3 regions of the Sporacetigenium sp. TC11 genome follow, and region 3 is predicted to be linked to each of the others. Evidence: riboswitches for the same ligand, from Rfam matches in the RefSeq annotation. Region 3 holds a riboswitch; each other region holds the start of a gene.
What was found. A riboswitch is a leader RNA that binds a small molecule or an ion and turns the genes downstream of it on or off. The one in region 3 is predicted to bind glycine.

Region 1 (6,207 bases), on a different contig from region 3:
CTTAGGCCCAAAAGGAGACCCTATATTTCATAATAAAATCAAAAAATTTATAGAGACTAATTTATTTGAAAAAACGCTAATAAAAACATTTAATAAAGATAATATGTTGGTCCCAGAAGAATATTTTATTTCTTACGTACTTTCAGCACATTTAGGAGTAGTACAACAGTGGATTGAAAGCGGTATGAAAAAATCCCCAAAGGATATGGCATTAATCTTAACAAAGCTCTTTTTACTTGGTCCGTTTGGAGTAATAGGACTAAAAAACAATAAAAAAACACCCTAAAAATCAAACCTGTTCAATTTGATTTTTAGGATGTTTAATATACAAAACTACTTATTCCATTTTAGTACTGGATTTCTCGCAGCTTTCACATCATCTACTCTTCTTACTAAAGTATTATGTGGTGCATTTTTAAGTAGTTCTGGACTTTCTAAAGCTTCTTTTGCAATATTTATCATAGCCTCTACAAAAGCATCAAGAGTTTCAATATTCTCAGTTTCAGTAGGCTCTATCATGATTGCACTATCTACTATTAATGGGAAGTATATAGTAGGCGGATGATATCCATAGTCTATAATTCTCTTTGCCACATCTAATGTTGTGACGTTATCACCACGGTCCTTTAATCCCCCTAAAATAAACTCGTGCTTACATACGGTGTCTGACGCTACATAATAATCCTTAAGTTTTTCCTTCATATAATTAGCATTTAAAACTGCTGTTTCACTTGCTTTTTTAAGCCCTTCTGCACCCATAGTAAGAATGTAGGTATAAGCTCTTACTAATATTCCAAAGTTCCCATAGAAGCTTTTTATTTTGCCTATTGATTGAGGCTTATTATAGTTCAATATATACTCATCGTCAACATTTTCGATAATAGGTACTGGAAGATATGGTATTAACTCTTTTTTAACTCCTACAGGGCCACTTCCTGGACCTCCGCCACCATGAGGAGTAGTAAATGTCTTGTGAAGGTTTAGATGAACAACATCAAAGCCCATATCGCCTGGTCTTGTTATACCCATGATAGCATTAGTATTAGCACCATCATAATATAATAATCCCCCCGCCTCATGAACAAGACTTGCTATTTCACTTATATTAGTTTCAAATAAGCCAAGAGTGCTTGGATTAGTAAGCATAAGCCCTGCTGTATCTTCATCTAAAACAGCCTTTAGGTTTTCTAAATCTACGGCTCCATTTTCATCAGATTTTATTTCTACAATATTAAAGCCTGCAACGGCAGCACTAGCAGGATTAGTACCATGTGCAGAATCCGGAACTATTATTTTTTTTCTATTATAGTCTCCTCTGCTTTCATGATAAGCTTTCATAACCATAAGCCCTGTTAGCTCTCCATGTGCTCCTGCTGCTGGCTGTAATGTAAATCCATCCATTCCTACTATTTCTCCAAGCTTTCTTTCTAAATTATACATAAGTTCAAGGCAGCCTTGAGTAGTCTTTTCTGGCTGATATGGATGAACTCCTGTAAAATTTGGATTTGAAGCCATATCTTCGTTAATCTTAGGGTTATATTTCATAGTACAAGAACCTAGTGGATAAAAACCAGAATCTAAACCATAGTTTTTATTTGATAATAAAGTATAATGTCTTATAACATCTACCTCACTAACCTCTGGCAATTCTAAATCCTTTTTTCTAAGTAGCTCATCTGGAATTAATTCTTCGAAATTACATTCAGGTACATCACAGCTTGGAAGTGAATAAGCTTTTCTTCCTTCTTTTGATACTTCAAATATTAATTTATTATATTCCTTCATACTATCCCCTCCATCAACTTAACTAAGTTATCTATTTCTTCTTTATTTCTCTTTTCTGTTACACAGAATAAAATAGAATTCTTTAATTGAGGATAGTCTTTTTCTAAGGAATATCCACCTAAAATACCTTCCTTTAAAAGCTCATCATTAACTATATTTGGATCTACTATAGATTCTACTGCAAATTCCTTGAAAAATGGTTTATTGAAAACAGGCTTACATTTTCCAGATTTTATTAATTCATTGTAAGCATAGTGAGATTTTTTCATACATTGCTGAGCTACTTCTTTAATACCTTCTTTACCCATAACAGACATATAAACAGCAGCTGCAAGAGCATTTAATGACTGATTTGAGCATATATTTGACGTTGCCTTTTCTCTTCTTATATGTTGTTCTCTTGCTTGAAGAGTTAGAGCAAAAGCTCGCTTTCCATCGATATCCTCTGTCTGCCCTATAATCCTTCCTGGCATTTTTCTCATAAGTTTTGAAGTAGATGCCATAAATCCTAAATATGGTCCTCCAAAATTCATAGCATTTCCTAGGGATTGCCCTTCACCTACAGCAATATCTGCTCCGATTTCTCCAGGGGTTTTTAAAACACCTAAAGATATTGGATCTACACTCATTATTAACAATGCCTTATTTGAGTGAGTTATTTTTTCAACTTCACTTAAATCTTCTACTACTCCAAAAAAGTTTGGATTTTGAACTATAACTGCAGCAGTATTTTTATCTACTAATTTATTCAAATTTTCTATATCTGTTTCTCCATCCTTGAAATCTACCTCTTTGATTACCCCTCCATGAAATTTCATGTAGGCTTCTAATACCTTTCTAGTGTCAGGATTTACAGTTTTAGAAACCACTATGTTTTTTCTCTTAGTGCTTCCCATAGAAATCATAGCAGCCTCAGCGCAAGCTGTAGCACCGTCATACATAGAAGCATTCGAGACCTCCATGCCTGTAAGCTCTGCAATCATTGTTTGATACTCAAAAATTACTTGAAGAGTTCCTTGACTTATTTCTGGCTGATAAGGAGTATATGCAGTATAAAATTCTGATCTAGATGTAATATGACTTATAACCGAAGGAATATAATGGTCATACGCACCTGCTCCAAGAAAGCAAACTAAATCTTCATTGCTTAGATTTTTCTCTGAAATATTTTTTAATTCCTTACTTACCTCAAGTTCTGACATAGGTTCATTAAGATTAAGTCTTCTATTCAACTGTAAGTTATCAGGTATATCCTTAAACAATTCTTCAACAGTGCTTATTCCGATAATTTCAAGCATCTTTTTTTGCTCTAAATCAGTATTAGGTATATAAGGAAACATATTATGCCTCCTTAACGCAGAACTCTTCATATTGTTCAGCTGACAATAAATCCTCCAGCTGAGATTTATCATATATTTCAAGAACAATCATCCAATTTTCAAAAGCATCTTCATTTAATAACTCTGGATTGTCAACTATGACTTCGTTTACTTCAACTACCTTGCCATCAAGTGGAATAAATAAATCAGACGCTGCCTTAACTGACTCTACAGCACCAAATATGTCTTCAGCACTTAACTCTGTGTCTACTTCAGGTAATTCAACATAAACAATACTTCCTAAGGCATGTTGAGCAAAATCAGTAATTCCAATATAAGCTTTATCCCCATCTACCTTTACCCATTCATGATCCTTACTATAAAGTAACCCCTTTAAAACTTTCATAATAAATACCCCCATAGTTTATTTTTTATAGTTTTTGTTATAAAACTTTTTATTAATAACTTCTGCTTTTACAGGTTTATTTCTAATTAAAATATTTATTTCTGTTCCAAAACCAGTATATTTAGAATCTATAATAGCTAAGCCTATATTCTTTTTAAGAGTTGGTGAAAAATAACCAGTTGTTACAAATCCAATATTATCACCATTAACTTCGACTGCATAACCATGTCTTGGAATGCCTCTTCCCTTTAATTCAAAACCAACAAGCTTTCTTTTTAAACCCTCTGCCTTTTGTTTTAGAAGAGCTTCTCTACCTACAAAACTATCTTTATCTAGTTTTACAAAATACCCCAATCCTGCTTCTAACGGTGTTATATCCTTAGAAATTTCATTTCCGTATAAAGGTAGAGCTGCTTCAAATCTCAATGTATCCCTACAGCCTAATCCAGCTGGCTTAATACCACAAGATTTCCCTGCTTGTAATATACTATCCCAGATTTTTTCAATGTGCTGATTTTCAGTATAAATTTCAAAACCATCTTCTCCTGTATAACCTGTTCTTGAAACAAGACATTTAATCCCGTTTATTAATACACCTCTTTTACAGTAAAAAAATTCTATTTCATCTAAATTCAAATCTGTTAAATTTTGAAGTATTTCCTGAGCTTTTGGCCCCTGTATTGCAACTTCAGAAACTTCACTAGATATATTTAAAATCTCAACTTCATAACATCCTTTATTTTCTATCATCCAATCAAAATCTTTTTCTATATTGCCAGCGTTAATAACTAAATAGTAATGTTCTTCGTCGAATTTATAAACTAAAAGGTCGTCGACTATTCCCCCGTCTTCATAACACATAAATGTATATATAACCTGATTATCCAAAAGTATGCTTACATCATTTGTAACTAAGTTTTGAACATATCTAAATGCATCTTTGCCCTTTACCTCTACCTCTCCCATATGTGATACATCAAATAATCCAGCATTGTTTCTTACAGCTTCATGCTCTTCAATAATACCCTCATACTGTACTGGCATTAGCCATCCAGCAAATTCTATAACCTTTCCCCCATGTCTCTTATGAGCATCATATAGTTTAGTTTTTTTTCCATTATCCATATATACACCCCCTTTATAAAATAAAAAGAGATATGAAAGCATAAATAATATATGCCTTCATATCTCTGTATATTTACCTGAAAGCTTTAGTAAAACTTAAAAAGTCTACTTTTCTTCTTCGGCGCCCTAATGGGACTTTCCAGAGTATCATCAATTAACGGTCCTTTTGCCTGAAAGATTCTAAATTAATCGGCATTAATTTATTGCTTCTTCGGCTATCCAAATGGATATCTCCCGTTAATGTCACCTGATAATATTAAGTTCCTAAAATTTTCCTTTTACAATTCAATTATACTATAATTTTCATACTATTATACTCTAATTAATATCTTAACAAGTGTAATCCTAATTATTATATATGCTGAAATCTTATAAGTGTTCACAATATACTGTTGAATTCTAATAATATATCTGATAGTATTTTCTTAGAATTAATAAAATAAATAATCAAGGGGGATAAACATGCTATTCATTGATAATAATCTCACAAACCCTAATTTTAATTTAGCAGCTGAGGAATACATACTAAAAAACTTTAGTGAAGATGTTTTTATGCTTTGGAGAAATGAACCTTCAATTATAGTAGGTAAAAATCAAAACACATTATCAGAAATAAATTATGATTATGTTAAGGAAAAGTCTATACCAGTAGTTCGAAGGCTAACAGGTGGAGGGGCTGTATTTCACGACTTAGGAAATTTAAACTTTACCTTCATATCAACAGATGATGCTAAAAGTTTTAATAATTTCAGAAAGTTTACTCAACCTATAATAGATATACTAAAAGAATTATCTGTAGACGCAGAGTTTTCTGGACGAAATGATTTAACAATAGATGGAAGAAAGTTCTCTGGAAATGCTCAATGCAATTATAAAAATAAAGTTATGCATCATGGTACTTTATTATTTACTTCAGTAATAACAGATATTTCTTCTGCTCTAAAAGTAAAACCTTCTAAATTTGAAGGTAAAGGTGTAAAATCAGTAGCAAGTAGGGTGACAAATATTAGCGAACATCTAAAAAATCCTTTAACTATATTAGAATTTAAAGATATGATTATGAAACACATTTCTCAAACAAACACTGATTATAAGATTTATAAATTCTCAGAAGAAGATTTGAACAATATAAAAAAATTATATGACGAGAAGTACAACACTTGGGAATGGAATTTTGGAAGCTCACCTAAATATACTTTGGTTAACGAGTTAAAGTATGTAGGCGGAAATGTAGAATTTTATTTAAATGTTGAAAAGGGAGTAATAACTGATTTAAAAATATGTGGAGATTTTTTTGGAAAATCTGATCTTTCTGACATTGAAAATTTACTAATAGGAATAAGACATAATGAAAAAGAAATAAATGAGGTATTGTCAAAGGTAGATGTTAGTGACTATATGGCTGGTGCCAAAATAGAAGACCTTATTAATGGATTAATATAAAATTCGCTTCACTCATGTCGCCAACGACCTTGAAAAACAGGGACCTTGCTCAAATTTATAAGTTGAAAATTTAAAAAGAGCCTTCTCTTATATATTCAGAGGGCTCTTTTAAGTATTATCTAATCTTTT
Region 2 (6,207 bases), on a different contig from region 3:
GTGATTGCCGTTGGTACTCCAGGTGAGATAATCTCCAATAAAAATTCTGTAACAGGGAAATTTTTGTGCGTATAAAGCAATAGGCTAACTCTTCTAGTTAGCCTATTATTTTATATTTTTTTGATAATACTAAGTTTAGTGTTATTTAAACTAAATTGATTTTTTAAAAGTTATGTATTTTTATGTAAAAATTTGTACTATTCAGTCACATGCATAATGTGATAAAATTATATTTATCTTAGACATCTTAATGAAAATATATTTTAAATTGAAAAAGTATGTTTCTTAATCATTATAAATTGTTGTATAATTAAGTATTAAGCGTATTGAACTAATTAAATTCAATATAAGGAGGACGATCGATGAGTAGACATGTACCGGAAATTAAAGGGATGCTTAGAAGTCATATAATTGAGATGCCATCTGTAATAAGACAAGCTACTGGCATAAAAATATTTGGAAAGAGGCTAAAGTCTTTTATTTTTACAACTGATGTAGTTGTTATTAAAAATCATAATGCAGATGCTATAATTGCTGTATATCCTTTTACACCTCAGCCACTTATAACTGAAGCTTTAGTATCTACTGCAGATGTTCCAGTTTTTTGTGGTGTTGGCGGCGGGACTACAATGGGAAAAAGAGTGGTAAACTTAGCTTTAGATGCTGAGTTTAAGGGTGCAATGGGAGTTGTTGTCAATAGCCCTACACCAAATGAAGTTATAAGGAACATGAGAGAAACCATCGATATACCTATTATAGTTACTGTTGTTTCAGAGTATGAGGATATTGAAGCTAGAATTAATGCAGGAGCAACAATATTAAATGTTTCAGGTGCGAAAAGAACTGCTCACATAGTTAGACAAATAAGAGAGAAGTTCCCAAATTTTCCAATTATGGCGACAGGAGGACCTACTGAAAAGACTATTGTTGAAACAATAGAAGCTGGGGCTAATGCCATAACATACACGCCACCATCTATAGCTGATATGTTTAGTGAGAGAATGGACGTATATAGAGTTAAATATGAGAATGAATCAAATGATTAAATTTTTAATAAAAAGGGACTAGTGTTATTTTAATAATCTAGTCCCTTAAAATTCTACAAATGCCAATCTCAAAGAGCATAAGGAATGTAATTATAATTTATCTCTTAAAACAGTTATAAAACCATCTAATATGTCATGACTAACAAGAAAACCTTTAGATTTATAAAACTCCAAAGCATTAGCATTACCATTTGAAACAAATACGAAATAATCATCAATATCATCAAATTCCTTTAACCATTTCATAGACATATCGAAAAGCACTGATCCAATTCCTTTTGATCTATACTCTTCTTTAATATAAAATTGTGATAAACATCCTACATTAGATCTTTTTACAGAAGAAAGATCAAAGAAAGTTGCAAAGTCGCTACAATATGTTTCTTTTGGAGATACGTTAGAATATACATAACCAACTGGTTTATTATTATCTCTTACAACTACAATGTAATTGTGTAGTGCAGTTTTCACAGAAGGAACCATTCTAGAATCAAAATTCATTGGATTAAATAATTCTGGTGTAACTGTTGCCACTGATTTTTGGAACACCATTAGTTCATTGCATAAATCTTTACAGTATTCAATTTTATCATTAGGTATAACTTCATATGTTATATTCATTTATTTCACTCCTTGTATTTAAATAAGCCTTAGGATTTCCTAAATAAAATTAATTGATCAATTATGATATAATTATAATACATGATAAAAAAACTACAAGTATGCAGTATTTAATGACTAAGTAAGAAAAAACTGACTAAAGGAGTTATTAAATGAATAGTAAAAGTAATGAAAATGAAAATACTAAAAATTGTCCATTAACATATGCCCTAGAATTAATTGGGGGTAAATGGAGACTTCCTATTATATGGGCTTTGAATCAAAATGATACTTTGCGTTATAACGAACTTAAAAGAAAAGTTGATGGAATAACAAATATGATGTTATCCCAATGTTTAAAAGAAATGGAAATCTATGGCCTTGTTAATCGAAAGCAGTATATGGAGATACCACCAAGGGTAGAATACTCATTGTCAGAAGATGGTAAAGACTTAATACCTGCACTTGAATCATTAGCAAGATGGGGTAAAACTATGAGAAATAAGCAAATAGACACTTTTGATAAAGAAAAGTTAGAATTAGAATCAACTCTCTAAGTTTAAAGGTATATAAATAAAATACAAAGTGGTGAGATTTGAGTCTCACCACTTTTATAAAATAACTAAAAATCACAATTTTAATTTACATCTTTTACATATGAGATTCTTTATGAGTATCTTTAGTTTTATCTTTATCTTCGTCTTTCCAAGCGATTAATGCAATATCTTCACCTAATCTACTTTTTAACTGTTGTTCTAATTCTTGTACTGCTTTTAACTCATCAGATTTTAAATTTGTCATTTTAAACATAGTATCACTCCTTATTTATTATTTTAAAGTCAATATTATTTTGTCTATATCCATATATAAAAAGTCTAGTTATTTTTTAACTATTAAGTTTATATTTAGTTATATTTGCAATACTTATTTTGTATTTTATTGATGAGAATTAAAATACAAATGATTTTATTTATTAGATTTTAAATGATCCATATAAATCTTAGTTTCATAAACAACCACAGGCATAAGGTAAAGTAGAGCAATTAAGTTAGGAATAGCCATAAGACCATTTACAATATCGGCAATTATCCAAACTACTTCTAACTTTAAAAATGATCCAAGAAGTACCATAAAAACAAAGACAACTCTATAACCATTTATGCCTTTAGTACCAAATAAAAACTCAAAACATCTTTCACCATAATAACTCCACCCTAGTATGGTAGTAAAAGCAAATAAGGTTAAACTAATTGTTAAAAATAAAGGTCCGATACCAGGAAGTACACTTTCAAAAGCACTTTGAGTCATAATAGCACCATTTAAATCTCCTTGCCAAACACCGGACAATATAAGTGAAAAACCAGTAAGAGAACAAATAATTAAAGTATCTATAAAAGTACCAGTCATAGAAATAAGACCTTGTTCAGCAGGCCACTCAGTTTTAGCAGCAGCTGCAGCAATAGGTGCACTACCAAGTCCTGATTCATTAGAAAATACACCACGAGCAATACCATTTCTAATAGCCATAGAAACACTAGCTCCCATAAATCCACCAAATGCAGAAACCGGAGTAAAAGCACTTTTGATTATCAACATAAAAGCAGATGGTATTTTATCAAATGAACTTGCTAGAATTAATAAACATATTAATATATAAAGAACTGACATAAAAGGAACTAACGCAGTTGAAACATTAGATATATTTTTAAGTCCTCCAAATATAATTAAAGCAACAATTAAAGCCAAGGCAATTCCAGTCATTCTAGGGTCAATTCCAAAACTTCCGTTAATGGCATCAGTTATAGAATTAACTTGAGTAAAAGTACCAATACCTAAAAGTGCAACTAACACACCACTTATAGCAAAGAAAATTGCAAGAGGTTTGTATTTATTACCCATACCGTTTACTATGTAATACATTGGTCCACCAGATATTTGCCCGTTTTCATCTTTAGTTCTATACTTTATAGCAAGAACACCTTCAGCATATTTAGTAGCCATACCAAAGAATGCAGCAACCCACATCCAAAATAATGCGCCAGGACCTCCCACTTTTATAGCAGTAGCAACACCAACTATATTTCCTGTACCAACAGTAGCAGCAAGAGCTGTACATAAAGCACCAAAGCTAGAAATATCACCACTACCATTGTTTTCAGCTTTAAAAATCAACCTTAGAGCAGTAGGGAGTTTAGTAATTTGCAAAAATCCAAGCTTAAAAGAAAATAAGATACCAGTACCTACTAATAGTAAAAGTAAAGGTGGACCCCATATGAAAGTGTCCATTTGGTTTAAAACATCAATTAAATTCATAAAAATACACTCCTTAAAATTATTTGCTTTAATAAATCAACAGAGAAAAATGAATTAATTGACAGGAGAATTAAAAAGAGCTAAATCTAATATAGATTCAGCTCTGGATAAATGACAACTATAAAAAGGTACTCAAAAAAGTACTAAGTATATAGTATGTGATCCCTGTCCTTTTGCCTGAGAGATTGAGCTAAATTGCCTTGCCCCTTCGGCGCCCATAATGGGTCTCTCCAGAGTTCCCTAAGCTTTACAGTCCTACTTTTATAAAAGTACCTGAGAGTGTTATTCCTTCGGTGTGTCAAATTTGACAACTCTTCTATAAAGCTTCAATCGGGTATTGATTTGTTATTAGCATTATTTTAGATTATATTAAAGCATACTATGATAAATGTCAACTAAATATTTTGATTTTTATACAAATAATATATCGACAGAATTCTACTAATCATTGACATTATTTTATTTAAAGTATAAAATTTAGATATGTACTAGGGGAGCCGTTATGGCTGAGATGAATTTTATTCAGACCCTTTGAACCTGCACTGGATAATGCCAGCGAAGGGAAGTTGTAGTATAATACATAAGTTAAATCTAGTTTATATAGATTTATAATTATTGAATTATCAACTCCTTTCGATGGTATGTTAAATACTGTTTGAAAGGAGTTTTTTTATGCAATTTTCACAAAGATTATTATCAAAAGCTAAACCAATTTGGGAAGCTTACCTAGAGCATCCTTTCCTTAAAGAACTCAGTCAAGGCACTTTGGAAGAAGAAAAGTTTTGTTTTTACGTTAAACAAGACTATGTTTATTTAATAGATTACATAAAAATTTTCGCATTAGGAATGGTTAAAGCAGATAATTTAGAAGATATGAAAGCTTTTTCTAGATGTGCAAATGCTATAGTAAATATTGAAATGGATTCACATATTGAATTTGCAAAGAAGTTTGGAGTAACTAAAGAAGAACTTGAAGGTACAAAACCAAATGCAAATAACTTATCATACACTAAGTTTATGCTTCAAATATCTAATCAAGGATCATTAGCAGAATTAGTGGCAGTACTACTTCCTTGTATGTGGAGTTATGCGTTTATTGGTAATACTTTAGCTAAAGATAAAAAGGCATTAGAGCACCCTCTTTATAAAGAGTGGATACTTACTTATGCAGATGAAGAATACAATAAGGAAAATGATTGGTGTATAAAATTAATGGACAGACTTGCTGAAGGTCTTCCAGAGAGAGAACTTCAAAAATTAGAAAATCTCTTTGTCCTTTCTTCAAAATATGAGTACATGTTTTGGGATGGGTGTTATAAAAAAGAAAGTTGGGTTATTTAGATGAAAGCACTAGAAATTAATAATTTATCATTTAGGTATAAAGATTCAGGAAAACTTATAATCGATGATTTATCCTTTAGCATAGACAAAAATGAATTTATTACAATAATTGCACCTAGTGGAACAGGGAAAAGTACTCTTTTTAGGTTGATTTTAGGGCTACTAAAACCACAAACAGGCACTGTCAAAATAGCAAAGGAATATAATAAAAATGTTATAGGATATATGCCCCAAAATGATTCATTAATGCCTTGGAGAAATATCCTCGACAATACAGCTGTTGGACTTGAATTAAATGGTCATAGTAAAAAAGAATCTAGAAAAATAGCAGCTACATACTTTGAAGACTTTGGACTTAAAGGTACTGAAAAATCATACCCTCATGAATTATCAGGGGGTATGAGGCAAAGAGCTTCTTTTTTAAGGGCTATAGTAAATAATCCTTCAATACTTTTATTAGATGAGCCATTTTCTTCTTTAGATGCATTGACTAGGAGAAAGATGCAAACATGGTTATTAGATCTTTGCCAAAAACAAAAAAATACAGTATTTATGATAACTCACGATATTGATGAGGCATTGCTTTTATCTGATAGAATACTAATTTGCACACAAATACCATATAAAAATTTAAAGTCTATAGACGTTAATTTTAGAAGACCTAGAAACTATGAAACAACACTTTCTAGTGAATTTATAGAGCTAAAAAGGGATATTTTAAATATTCTCGATGAGATAGATGGTAAAGGGGGGAGGATATAATGAAGAAATTTAAGGATTATATATTCCCCATAACATTTTTAATATTTATTTTCTTAGCTTGGGAGTTTTTAATACCATATTTTAATATACCAAAGTATATTTTGCCTAGGTTTTCTAAAGTCACTGATGCTTTGTTCACCCAAAG
Region 3 (6,207 bases):
TTGTAACTACACTAATGCATTTTTTACAAGGAGAGTGTTTATGCTCACATTCAAAAAATTAACTATTGATGACAAGCCAATACTTGAAAAGTACTTGGGGAATTATACGTTTACTACTAGCGAATATTCTTTTACAACGTTACTTGCTTGGAGAAAAGCTTGTGATGTCCAATATACTATACATGAAGGTGTACTTATAATAAAGCAGAAGGACTTTAAAGAAAAATATTACTTTATGCAGCCTATTGGATATAAAATGGAAAATCTAAAAAACATAATTCAAGATCTAAAGGAATACAAAAAAGAAAATAATATGGATTATTTATTCAAAGATGTAGAAAATTCATTCCTGGAAGATCTTAAATATATATATGGAGATATGGCTCATATAGAAGAAGATATAGATAATTTTGATTATATATATTTAAAGGAAAAGCTAGTTAGCTTATCTGGAAATAAGCTCCATAGGAAAAAAAATCATTATAACTACTTTGTAAAAAACTATGAGTATACTGTAAAGGATCTTTATGAAATAGGAGTAATGGAAGATTGCATTAAGTTAACTCACCAATGGTATAATGATAACTACAATGGGGATAAATTTTTAACTTATGAACTAGAAGGTATTATGGAAGTTTTACATAATGCTGCTGAATTAAATTTAAAAGGTATGGCAGTTTATGTTGATAATAAAATATCCACCTTCACTGTAGGTGAAATTGTAAATAATAATATGGCTATAGTTCATTTTGAAAAGGGAATAAAAGATATAAGAGGGATATATGCCTTTACTAACAAAACATTTGTGGAACGGTATTTGAATGAGGTAGAGTACATTAACAGAGAACAGGATTTGGGTATTGAAGGTTTAAGAAAAGCAAAAAAATCCTATTATCCAATAAAACTGGAAGAAAAGTATTGCGTGAATTTATAGGTGCTATAGTACAAAATAGTGGTTACTTGTCATAATAAAACTTAATTTTAAAATAAAAAAGTGTGAACCGAGGGAAATAATCCTCGGTTTTTAGTTATTTAAAAAATAGATAAAATTAGGAGAAATCAATGAGAAATGGTATATTAAAGACTATGGAAGAGGTCTTAAGTATTTACATTTTACTCAAAGATTTAAAACATAGCTAAAAATAAAATTTTATTTGTATACAAAAAAGAAATGTGCTATAATTTAAAACATTAAATTATTTGATATAATTTAATATACGAATTTAATATATTCGGTTGAAGATAACGGGATATTTAATAAACCGTTATTGGACGAAACTCTGGAGAGACTCAAAAGAGCACCGAAGGGGCAAACCAGCAAAACTGGTGAAACTCTCAGGTAAAAGGACAGAGGATTTAATATGAAAAGCATAAATGAACGCTACATATTTTTAATTCTTAGCGAGTAAAATTTTTCATTTCTTTTTAATATTAAAATCCTGATCTTCAGAGACTAAATTTTTAAATTTAGTCTCTTTTATTTTTAAATAAAAAAGCATTTATTTAAAAAATTATTCAACTAAGGAGAGGTGATTATAGCTAGACATTTATAATAGTAGTTTTTAAAATTAAAATTAATATATTCGGGTGAAGATAACGGGATATTTAGTAGACCGTTATTGGACGAAACTCTGGAGAGACTCAAAAGGGCACCGAAGGGGCAAGCCAGTAAAACTGGTGAAACTCTCAGGTAAAAGGACAGAGGATTTAATATGAAAAGCATAAATGAACGCTATATATTTTTAATTCTTAGCGAGTAAAATTTTTCATTTCTTTTTGATATTAAGATCCTGATCTTCAGAGACTAAATTTTAAAATTTGGTCTCTTTTATTTTTAAATAAAAGAAGTATTTGCTTTAAAAAATACTTAATTGAGGAGAGATGGTTAAAATGAAAGCATTTATAACAGTAGTTGGAAGTAATGCGGATGGCATTATTACAGGAATAACATCTATACTTAATGAAACTAATGTTAGTATCCTGGATATTGGTCAAATTCGTTTAGAAAAAAATTATTTTACCATGATCATGGCTACAGATGTAACGGATATGAAAATAGGTTTTGGTGAATTAAAAGATACTCTAATAGATACAGGAAATGAATTAGGAGTTACTGTTAAAATTCAACATGAAGATATATTTAATTCAATGCACAAAATATAGAATAGGGGGATGGAGAATATGATTAATTACGAAAATATAATGGAAACAATAAACATGATAGAAGAAGAAAATCTTGATATAAGAACTATTACAATGGGAATATCTCTTTTAGATTGCTGTGATAGTGATGGAGACAAAGCCAGACAACAAATTTATGATAAAATTACTAAATATGCAAAAAATCTAGTTAAAGTGGGAGATGAGCTTGAAGCTAAATATGGAATACCTATAATAAACAAGAGAATTTCTGTTACACCTATTTCTTTAATTGCACAGTCAAGTAGTGATACTGATTATGTTGAATTTGCTAAAACCCTTGATAAGGCAGCTGATGCTGTTGGAGTAAATTTTATTGGTGGTTTTTCAGCTCTTGTACAAAAAGGATATTCAAAGGGAGATAAAATACTTATAAACTCTTTACCAGAGGCATTAGCTGTTACTAATAAAGTTTGCGCATCTATTAACGTTGGATGTACAAAATCGGGAATAAATATGGACGCTGTGCGTGATTTAGGACATATTATAAAGAAAACAGCTTATCTTACAAAGGAAAGTGAGAGTATAGGTTGTGCCAAATTGGTTGTCTTTGCTAATGCAGTAGATGATAATCCATTTATGGCAGGTGCTTTCCATGGAGTAGGAGAAGCTGAATGTGTTATAAGCGTTGGAATAAGTGGACCAGGGGTTGTAAAGTCTGCTCTTGAGAATGTTAGAGGACAAAGCTTTGATGTTTTGGCAGAAACTATAAAGAAGACCGCTTTTAAGATAACAAGAGTTGGACAACTTATTGCCACTGAAGCTTCAGAAAAGTTGGGAGTGCCATTTGGAACTGTAGATTTATCTCTTGCACCAACTCCAGCTATAGGGGATAGCGTGGCAAGAATTTTAGAAGAAATAGGACTTGAAAGCTGTGGTTGTCATGGAACTACTGCTGCCTTAGCACTTTTAAATGATGCTGTTAAAAAAGGTGGTATTATGGCCGCTTACCATGTAGGAGGACTTAGTGGTGCATTTATTCCTGTAAGTGAAGATGAGGGAATGATTAACGCTGTATCTGTTGGTTCTTTGAATATAGAAAAATTAGAGGCTATGACATGTGTATGCTCAGTAGGTCTTGATATGATAGCCATTCCAGGAGATACACCAGCAGAAACAATATCTGCAATCATTGCAGATGAAGCTGCTATTGGGGTTATAAATAATAAAACTACAGGAGTAAGAATAATTCCTGTTTATGGCAAAAACCTTGGAGACCAGGTAGAATTTGGAGGCTTACTTGGTAGAGCTCCTCTTATGGCAGTAAGTAAATTTTCAAGTACGGATTTTATAAATCGTGGAGGAAGAATTCCAGCTCCAGTTCACAGTTTTAAGAATTAGAAAGAAGAAGTAACGAAGGTGCAAGGCATATGCCTTGCACCTTTTGTATAGTATCCTGTATTCTTAGATGTAAGATTTTTTATTATAATATTGAGTACCTAAATTGCATATAATCAGGGGGACGATATGAGTAAGAAAAAGTTTAAATCCGCTATTTATTCTATATTAATCTTAATTTTATATGGTTTATTTTAAAGTAAGTGCAAACTCAGTTGAGTATAGAATCAAGGAATTGTAAGAGAAAAGTATTGCGTAATCTTTATATATTTACTTTCAAAAATATATTAAAACATAGCTAAAAATATAAATTTATTAGTTTGAGGGAATTATTAACATTTCATGATTTACGCGTTGTTGATTTTTCCGACGTATAGTGTTATAGTATAGAAAATATTTGAGATTTGAGGTGAAAAGATGATTCAATTTTCTTGCTAATTTTTAAAGTACAATATGACAGAACGGAAAGCAGATATGTTTTGCTTGTTTTGTTGTACTTATGCAAGAAAGTTGTTCTTCTTTCTCTTAATATATATTCCTGTGTTATGCTATAATTATTAGTTTAACTATGTATATTTATGAGCTGTAAGAATGAAAATTTCTTGCGGCTCTTATTTTTTTACAAACAATGATAATATGAAGGAGGGATAATATGATGAATAATAAAGACACTGTGATAACACATGATAATCTCCATACAGAGCCGGATACTGCAGGCGACATTTGTATGGAGTAATACTAGTCGCCAATCGTTCCGACTTTGTTATTTGTACTATTAAATTACAAGGGAGGACAAAAATATGTCTTTAATAAATATTACAAACTTAACCTTTGCTTATGAAGGCTGCTATGATACTATTTTTGAAAATGTGAGTTTTCAAATTGATACAGATTGGAAACTTGGTTTTACAGGAAGAAATGGAAGAGGAAAAACTACTTTTCTAAATATTTTACTTGGGAAATACGAATATAAAGGAAATATTTCTGCTAATGTAACTTTTGAATATTTTCCTTATGAGGTGCAGGAACAAGAATTATTCACAATAGATATAATAAGGGAAATCAGTCCAAATTCAATGGATTGGGAAATAATGAAAGAATTATCGTTGTTGGATGTAGACGATGATGTTTTATACAGACAGTTTTATACACTATCAAAAGGTGAGCAGACCAAAGCATTACTTGCTGCTTTGTTTTTGAAGGAGAACTCATTCTTACTTATTGATGAGCCTACAAATCACTTGGACGTTGAAGCTAGAAAAAAACTTAGTAATTACTTGAGAAAAAAGAAAGGATTTATTTTGATATCTCATGATAGACTTTTTCTAGACAATTGTGTTGATCATATTTTGGCCATTAATAAAACTAATATTGAAATACAAAAAGGAAATTTTTCTTCATGGTGGAGAAACAAAGAGTTACAAGATGGTTTTGAACTTGCAGAAAACGAAAAACTGAAAAAGGATATAAGCCGACTTTCGTCTTCGGTGAAACGTACATCTGCATGGTCAGATAGTGTGGAAAGTAGCAAGAATGGAACTACTAATTCGGGGAGTAAATTAGATAAAGGGTATGTTGGACACAAAGCGGCAAAAATGATGAAACGTGCTAAGAATATAGAATCAAGACAACAAAACATGATTGAGAAAAAATCAAAACTGCTTAAAAACATTGAAAGTAAGGAAAGGTTAGAAATAGTACCGCTTACTTTTCATCATAATAAGATTGTGGATATTATGGATGTTTCAATTTATTATGATGATAGAAGTATTTGTAAAGGTGTGAACTTTACTATAGAACAAGGGGATAGAATTGCTATTCAGGGAAAGAATGGTAGTGGAAAATCAAGTATTTTGAAATTGATTTATGGGCAAGATATTCCTCATAATGGAATTGTGAGAAATAATAATCAGTTAATAATTTCGTATGTTTCGCAGGATACATCAGATTTATATGGCAGTTTATCTGAGTATGCAAATAAACAGTGTATTGATGAAAGTTTATTTAAATCGATTCTTAGAAAACTTGATTTTTCAAGAGAACAGTTTGAAAAGAATATTGAGAATTTTAGTGGAGGACAGAAGAAGAAAGTATTGATTGCAAAAAGTTTGTGTGAACAGGCACATTTGTATATTTGGGATGAACCATTGAATTTTATTGATGTCATTTCTCGTATGCAGATTGAGGAATTGTTGCTTGAATATCAACCGACAATTTTGTTTGTTGAGCATGATTGTGCATTTTGTGAGAAGGTTGCTACTAAAACGATAAAACTGTAAATGATAAAAACACAATAGGCTCCATGCAAAGCCAGATGCATTTCATGCATTCTTCACACGATGAACAACGCCATGCATCATGGTTTCAGTATATATTAATGAATTTGTAAAATAATTAGGTCGTATCTCAAAAGATACGGCCTTTTTTGTTTTTGAAAATATTTTTCAAAAACCCCTTATAAATTGGAAGGAATTAGTATACAATGAATTGGAACATATGTTCGAAGGGTGAAAAATTGAGATTATTAAAATGAAAGTAATTGCAAAGCCAATTGAGGTTATTTCATATACAAATAATAAAGGTGATATAAAACCTTTGAGGTTTAGAATTGAAGGAGAAGATAGTACAGGTAAAGTAATAAAAGTAGATAACGTTATAATCAAAGAACAT

Region 1: linked by a shared signal. The riboswitch ahead of gcvT (glycine cleavage system aminomethyltransferase GcvT) and the one ahead of ACUSRV_RS03350 (ACT domain-containing protein) in region 3 are both predicted to bind glycine.
Region 2: linked by a shared signal. The riboswitch ahead of ACUSRV_RS11990 (alanine/glycine:cation symporter family protein) and the one ahead of ACUSRV_RS03350 (ACT domain-containing protein) in region 3 are both predicted to bind glycine.

Annotation. Positions count from the first base shown of each region.
Region 1 is NZ_JBYVNY010000001.1:287,948-294,154, forward strand. It holds gene ACUSRV_RS01380 (TetR/AcrR family transcriptional regulator) at 1-286, shown strand, start outside; gene gcvPB (aminomethyl-transferring glycine dehydrogenase subunit GcvPB) at 334-1,785, opposite strand; gene gcvPA (aminomethyl-transferring glycine dehydrogenase subunit GcvPA) at 1,782-3,125, opposite strand; gene gcvH (glycine cleavage system protein GcvH) at 3,127-3,510, opposite strand; gene gcvT (glycine cleavage system aminomethyltransferase GcvT) at 3,529-4,635, opposite strand; glycine riboswitch at 4,699-4,780, opposite strand; glycine riboswitch at 4,784-4,882, opposite strand; gene lplA (lipoate--protein ligase) at 5,098-6,078, shown strand.
Region 2 is NZ_JBYVNY010000008.1:46,707-52,913, reverse strand. It holds gene ACUSRV_RS12015 (ATP-binding cassette domain-containing protein) at 1-75, shown strand, start outside; gene ACUSRV_RS12010 (hydrolase) at 363-1,046, shown strand; gene ACUSRV_RS12005 (GNAT family N-acetyltransferase) at 1,137-1,667, opposite strand; gene ACUSRV_RS12000 (winged helix-turn-helix transcriptional regulator) at 1,820-2,203, shown strand; gene ACUSRV_RS11995 (hypothetical protein) at 2,298-2,456, opposite strand; gene ACUSRV_RS11990 (alanine/glycine:cation symporter family protein) at 2,613-3,959, opposite strand; glycine riboswitch at 4,115-4,203, opposite strand; TPP riboswitch at 4,440-4,540, shown strand; gene tenA (thiaminase II) at 4,632-5,300, shown strand; gene ACUSRV_RS11980 (ABC transporter ATP-binding protein) at 5,301-6,062, shown strand; gene ACUSRV_RS11975 (ABC transporter permease) at 6,062-6,207, shown strand, end outside.
Region 3 is NZ_JBYVNY010000002.1:88,013-94,219, forward strand. It holds gene ACUSRV_RS03345 (DUF2156 domain-containing protein) at 41-934, shown strand; glycine riboswitch at 1,271-1,361, shown strand; glycine riboswitch at 1,622-1,712, shown strand; gene ACUSRV_RS03350 (ACT domain-containing protein) at 1,891-2,163, shown strand; gene ACUSRV_RS03355 (PFL family protein) at 2,182-3,540, shown strand; gene ACUSRV_RS03360 (Lsa family ABC-F type ribosomal protection protein) at 4,338-5,816, shown strand; gene ACUSRV_RS03365 (hypothetical protein) at 6,067-6,207, shown strand, end outside.